Linked DNA regions of Cellulophaga sp. L1A9. The protein of the gene in region 2 interacts with the protein of the main gene of each other region in a pairwise test. Links are inferred from orthologs where the notes say so. Each region holds a gene or a part of one and is shown on either strand. Other genes may lie near its edges.

Region 1 (3,332 bases), 3.0 Mb from region 2 along the record:
CTATTGGTATTTACATCTACACCTTTTAAGTTTTCTAAACCCCCGTAAAAATCGGCAGCCGTAGTATTCTTAATTTGCTCTATACCAAAACGCTCCACGGTTACTGGAGATTCAAAAATACGCTCTGGTGTTCTAGACGCGGAAATTACAATCTCATCTAAAAGTGTTTGAGATTCATTTAAAGAGACAGAAACACTTTGATTGTTTTTTGTAATGCTGGCCATACTTTCTGAATAGCCAATACTTGAAATCTTTAGTTTAAAAGGGGGTACTTCTGAAGTCTCTAGAACAAAGTTACCATCAAAGTCCGTTACTGTTCCTACAGTTTTACCGACGATTACTACATTTGAACCAGGAATTGGTTGCCCATCTTGATCTACTACATTTCCTTTTACTGTGGTTTGAGAGAATCCCAATGTTCCCACTAAAAGGAAGAATACATACATTGTTGTTTTCATTCGAGGGAGTTAAGTTTAATTAGTTTAAAATCGAAGATACAGATTTTTTTATATGATTTCTAAGAAAATAAAAAAAATTATGCATGCATAGTACTATTTTGATAATTAGATAGCCAAAAAATTGAATATTTTGTAATACGAAAGAATACAAACCCAATAGTTTACGACAAAAAAAAAGGGGAAGATGTAAACATCTTCCCCTTTTATACCTTATAGTACGTATTTTTATTCTACCGTAACAGACTTCGCTAAATTCCTTGGCTGATCTACATTACAACCTCTCATCAATGCAATATGATAAGACAACAACTGTAAAGGAATTGTAGTTAATAATGGCGTAAGGCTTTCAAACGTTTCCGGTACTTCAATCACATGATCTGCAAGTTCCTTAACCGTTTCATCGCCCTCTGTAACAATTGCTATTATTTTTCCCTTACGAGATTTAATTTCTTGAATGTTACTTACCACTTTTTCATAATGACCTCTTTTTGTTGCAATAACAAAGACTGGCATATGCTCATCAATAAGTGCGATAGGACCGTGTTTCATTTCCGCAGCAGGATACCCTTCTGCATGAATATAACTAATCTCTTTTAATTTAAGTGCGCCTTCCAATGCTACAGGGAAATTATACCCTCTTCCTAAATAAAGACAATTTGTAGCATCTTTATATACTTCTGCTACTTGCTCTATTAATTCATTAGACAACAAAGCTCTTTCTACTTTAGCTGGAATATTTTCTAATTCTGCTAAAAACTCATGGTATTTACTTTGTGAGAAAACACCTTTCTCTTTCGCTAATTTTAATGCAATTAACGTTAATACCGTAATCTGAGTGGTAAATGCTTTTGTTGAAGCAACTCCTATTTCAGGACCCGCATGTGTATATGCACCCGCATCTGTCTCTCTAGAAATAGTAGACCCTACAACATTGCAAACACCAAATACAAAAGCTCCTTTTTCTTTAGCTAATTTTATAGCCGCCAAAGTATCTGCCGTTTCTCCGGATTGCGAAATAGCAATCACAACATCTTTATCTGTTATAACAGGGTTTCTGTATCTAAATTCTGAAGCATATTCTACTTCTACAGGAATTCTCGCTAAATCTTCAAAAATATATTCTGCGACAAGACCTGCATGCCATGAAGTACCACAGGCTACGATAATAATCCTATTCGCATTCATGAATTTTTCTAAATTATCATCAACACCAGCCATTTTTATCAGCCCTTTATCTGCCAATAAACGACCTCTATAAGAATCTTGAATAGCTCTTGGCTGCTCATAAATTTCTTTTAACATAAAGTGATCGTAACCCCCTTTTTCAATCTCTTCAATATTCAGTTGTAATTCCTTTATAATAGGATATACCACAGAATCATCATTGATCTTACGAAGTTTAATCTCTTTACCCAAACGGATAATCGCCATTTCTTCGTCGTCCAAATACATTGCGTTATTGGTAAACTCAATAAAAGGCGTAGCATCAGAAGCGATAAAAAATTCATTTTCCCCAATACCGATAGCCAAAGGACTTCCTAATTTAGCCACTACAATTTCATCTGGCTTATGCTTATCAAAAACAGCAATAGCATAGGCACCAACAACTTGGTTTAATGCAATCTGAACTGCCTTTCCTAGCTTTACATTTTCTTTCTTTTTTACCTCTTCAATAAGATTAACCAATACTTCCGTATCCGTATCTGAATGAAATACGTATCCACGGTTGATCAACTCTTTTTTAATAGAGTCGTAATTTTCTATAATTCCGTTATGGATAATTACTAAATCTCCTGAATTTGAATAATGCGGATGAGAATTTGCATCATTAGGTACGCCATGGGTAGCCCATCTTGTATGACCAATTCCTAGTTTACCCTCCAAAGACATACTTGCCTCTGCTTTATTTTTTAAATCTTCTACTTTACCTTTTGTCTTACATAGATTTATAGTAGCACCATCATAAACAGCAACTCCTGCACTATCATAGCCTCTATATTCTAATCTCTGAAGTCCTTTTATTATGATCGGATAAGCATCTCTATGCCCTATATATCCTACAATTCCACACATATTAAATAAATAATTTGGTTAATGCTTAAAAATTCTGTGCAAAATTACGAATTCTGCAAATATTTCTAAGCTAACTATAGACGTACAACGAATAAAAACTTTAAGTGGTATACTTCTACCCCTTATATTAGTCTACTTGAGTGTATAAAATCTCTAGTTGAAGTTTTTTATCTTCGTCGGCTACACTAACGTTACTACCATAAAGTACGGTCCCGAAGGGGTTAATAGTTGACATTAACGGAATATTAACTTCTGAATCTTCTAATTTTGCAGCTCCAGTAACTACAATTCTAATGTCTGAAGTAACAGTAAGACCCAGTGTAGTCACCGTTTCATCACCACTTAACAAGTCATTAATATAATCTGTTATTCGAATTTTATACTTGATTCCTTTTTCGCTTTCCTTCTGTAATACTCCATCATAAAAAGGAAAAACAGATAATGCAGTAGGAGTAGTTACTGTAAATTCCGTAAAGATATTATACAACTCTTCATTCGTTTCTGCATTGTACAAATAAAGACGCATAGGCTCTATAACTCCCGGAGCAGCATCTAAACTTGTTCTATCTACATAAAATACTAAGTTAGCCTCGTTAACAATCCAATTATTAGCTTTAATCTCACTAATTACACTAGCACTTAATGCGGTCTCTTCTGCAAACAATTTAAGTTCTGCATAAGCTCCTGCCCCACCTTTTAAATAAATTTTTTCCGCATTTCCTGTAGCACTCAGAGCATCCGACACTTCTGGAGTATACGCCTCATTCACAAATGTATTTACAGCATTACCTGCAATTGCCG
Region 2 (3,330 bases):
TGTTCTACCATTGAAAATTGATCTGGCTCAAGGCTAAGCTTTTTCTGAGGGTGGTTAAAGCTTTTTACCGCAAAAGCTTTGATTTTATCATAGACAACTTCTTTTTTAGTTTCAAACAAAATACCGTGAAAAAAGTCGGGTAAAACTTCAAGCTCCTTTAAATTTGTATCTAACTTATCAAAGAATATTTTTTGATCTTTATTAAATACTACTTTGTCTTTTTCCGCAGACAAAATAAGGGTTGGCGTATCTATAGCTTCTGCATCTTCTACTAAACGCTTACCCGCATCCGCTAAATCTATTAATAATTTTGCATCAATAGATCTTGTAATTAACGAATCGGTATCATAGGCCTTCTGCTGCGCTACATCATGCGTAAGCATTGTAGACTTTACGTAACTTTTTATAACCAACTCTTTATTTAATTTAGTTCCAAGCGTAATCATTTCGTTTGCTAGAGGAACAATGAGGTTGATTCTAAAAGCTGGCGCAAGCAATGCCATTCCTGCAATATTTGGCGCATAATCATGAACCCAAGCAGAAGCAATGACCCCGCCAATACTGTTGGCTATAACAAAAATATCATTACTCGGTATAGTGTATGTTGATTTTAAATAGTGCGCAAAAGCATCTAAATCTCTTACATAATCCATAAAAACAGAAGAAGTCGCTGTCTTCGTATGGCCATGACCACGAAGATCAAAAGCAAAAATATTGTATTCTGAAAACTGAGAAGAAGTAGCAATATCATTTAAACGCTCAGAATGCTCATGACCACGGTGAATGATGATAACACTCTTTTGAGATGGTTTGAAATTCCATTTACGATAAAATATTTCGCTTCCATCAAAACTATTAAAATGTCCATTGCTCATATATTGATTGTCTTTAAAAAATCCTGTACATAGCGATGTATTACAGCATTTTTGTGGGTGGTTTTTATTTTTACTATTGCTTCGTCTAAAGGTAAAGATAGAATATTTTTTACAACAAGAATTCCTATAAATGTACTTCTACTAAGCCCCATAGTACAGTGAATTAGTATTTTTCCGTCTTTAGGCAATTCCTTGTAATGTGTTGTTATTTCTAATACGATTCTTTTAATTTCCATAGCATCGAAAGCTCCGATATCCAATAAGGGAACAGCATGATATTGACAATTTTGTTTGATTGCTTTATTTTCTTCCAATTCTGCCGAAAAATCATACACTAAAGTGTTCTTGTTGCCTGTAAAATTTTGATATTCCGAATGATCAAGTCTTGACGAAATATAAAGATTTGGAATAAGCATAATGGGCTTTTTATTTTTCCTTAAAAATTTCCAGAAAAACCAATAGATTGCTAGATAAGGTGAATACAGTACTTTTTTATACCATGGAATAGCACCTAACTGATCCTTTAAAAAATGGACATTATTCTTCTGATAATTATAGCCCACCATAAACAACACAAGGGCAGGCCAAAATAAAATTAGCCCAATAGGATGTCCATATTCCACAACAACGAGCGTTAGTAATAGTATCGTCCATCCACCAAGAAAATAATAATTAGCAAGGTGAAAATTTCTTAATTGAAAATTAGTACCCTGTGCAGGAAAAACTATAAAACTTATTTGTGCTAAAACAGCTCCGGTAACAACATCAAGTAAATGATGTTGATAGGTGGTGAGTGTGGAAAGACCTAATAATACGAGCCATACTGCTGCCACATGTCGCCACGAATTTTTCAAATTTCTAAAGACCGACCAAAATACAAAAGCAAAAGCGATATGTAATGAAGGAGCTTCGTTATAAGGAGAATCTACTTTTTTAATAAATTGAAAGAAAAAATCGAATAAAATAGGAGTCGTCTCTGGCTTTACAAATGAAAATTTTAAAGGAAATAGTAGAAAAAATATTCCTGAAACCAGACAAATAAAGAGTATTCGCTTTGTCAATACCCTAAGCTCTTCCATTGTTTTACAAAGAAAAAAGACTAGGATAAAGAATACCCCACTAGTCATATAAGGTACAACCGTCCAAGAAACAAAAGGAATATACTTCTCTATACTAAAAACAAATGAAGGCACGTAATCTAACGTTGACGCATACCACGCATTCACATTATATAGCACACTAAATACCAAAGTGCAGAGCGCCGCAAGCTTTATTCTTGTGCCTAACGCTATTCTTGCTTCATCCATTTGGCTTTTTTAAACATAATAAGATTAAGAATAGGCGCGGGGAGTATGGATAAGAATGTCATCATCCATTTCATTTTTACAGGAAAAATAACTAACTTATTTTTAGCATCAATAGCGGCTACAATTTTTTTTGTAGCGACATCAAGCGGCACTAAAAAAGGCTTTTTACTCAAATCGTTGTTATTTAACTCTCTTAATTTTAAGGTATCAATGTATCCCGGAGCAATAGTAGTTACTGAAATTCCAAACGGTTTTAATGCTCTATGATAAGCATCGGCAATTTGAATTACTGAACGTTTTGTTTTCGTATAAAGACTAGAATTTTTATAATCTAAAATACCGGACACAGATGCAATTACCACAATATGACCAATTTTCTGATGCAGCATAGCAGTTCTTGCCACTTCAAAGCAATTAGTAGCTCCTAAAATATTGGTTTTAAGCATTTGTGCAGCATCTTCATACGAAATTTCACCAGCTACATCTTCCGCATAACTACCTGTGCAATTTATAAAAAGGTCCAGATTTTCAGTTTCAGTCAGAAAAGTATGTACAGTTTTTTTTAATGAGGACATTTCGCAAACATCTGCCTGATACGCAGCTACATTTGAAGGTTTATTTTCTAGAATTTTATCTAAATTTCTACCACAAACAGCCACACGATACCCTTTAACGCTATAATGTAGCGCTAATGAATATCCAATTCCAGAGGTTCCGCCGGCAATAAAAACATTCATATTTGGTAGGCTATTTTTATGAATTTATAAATGTAAGTTTTTCACGGCAATTAATAGAATTACTTTTCTTTTTGAATACTCTTCATGGTTTGCTGATAGCCGTAATCCCATTGTTTATCCATATCATTTTTAAAATCTTCGTAGGTTTTAGGATATTTAAAACAAATCTCGAAGTTCTTCCAATCTATACTTTTTTTGATGTAATGTCCTACTAAATCTTTCTTTATATGAATGGTATCAATTTGAAAATTACTGGCATGATTTTCAATTTCCTGTAATCGTTGGTTGCCACTATACCCAAGAACTGCGCGTACCAGCGCTTCTTCAACTGGACTGTAAGACTGTTTTTTTTCTATAATTACCGTTTTAGCTAGATGTTTAGCCAATTCAATAGGAATTAAATCAACAGCT

The links.
Region 1: the proteins of GQR94_RS19545 (region 2) and glmS interact in binary tests that used the Escherichia coli proteins (3 or more experiments, as listed by UniProt). The link is inferred for Cellulophaga sp. L1A9 from one-to-one orthologs.

What each region holds. Positions count from the first base shown.
Region 1 is NZ_CP047027.1:1,492,077-1,495,408, forward strand. The notes cover bases 108-3,103. They hold glmS (glutamine--fructose-6-phosphate transaminase (isomerizing)), read right to left. Parts: upstream 2,532-3,103; coding sequence 684-2,531; downstream 108-683. Other genes in these bases: GQR94_RS06345 (TonB-dependent receptor), read right to left, coding at 108-458; GQR94_RS06355 (DUF4270 domain-containing protein), read right to left, coding at 2,659-3,103. Also shown: more of GQR94_RS06345, read right to left, coding at 1-107; more of GQR94_RS06355, read right to left, coding at 3,104-3,332. UniProt on the Escherichia coli protein: Catalyzes the first step in hexosamine metabolism, converting fructose-6P into glucosamine-6P using glutamine as a nitrogen source.
Region 2 is NZ_CP047027.1:4,460,355-4,463,684, forward strand. Bases 28-3,021 are described here. They hold GQR94_RS19545 (phosphatase PAP2 family protein), read right to left. Parts: upstream 2,183-3,021; coding sequence 872-2,182; downstream 28-871. Other genes in these bases: GQR94_RS19540 (bifunctional alpha/beta hydrolase/class I SAM-dependent methyltransferase), read right to left, coding at 28-875; GQR94_RS19550 (SDR family oxidoreductase), read right to left, coding at 2,164-2,919; GQR94_RS19555 (patatin-like phospholipase family protein), read right to left, coding at 2,979-3,021. Outside these bases: more of GQR94_RS19540, read right to left, coding at 1-27; more of GQR94_RS19555, read right to left, coding at 3,022-3,330.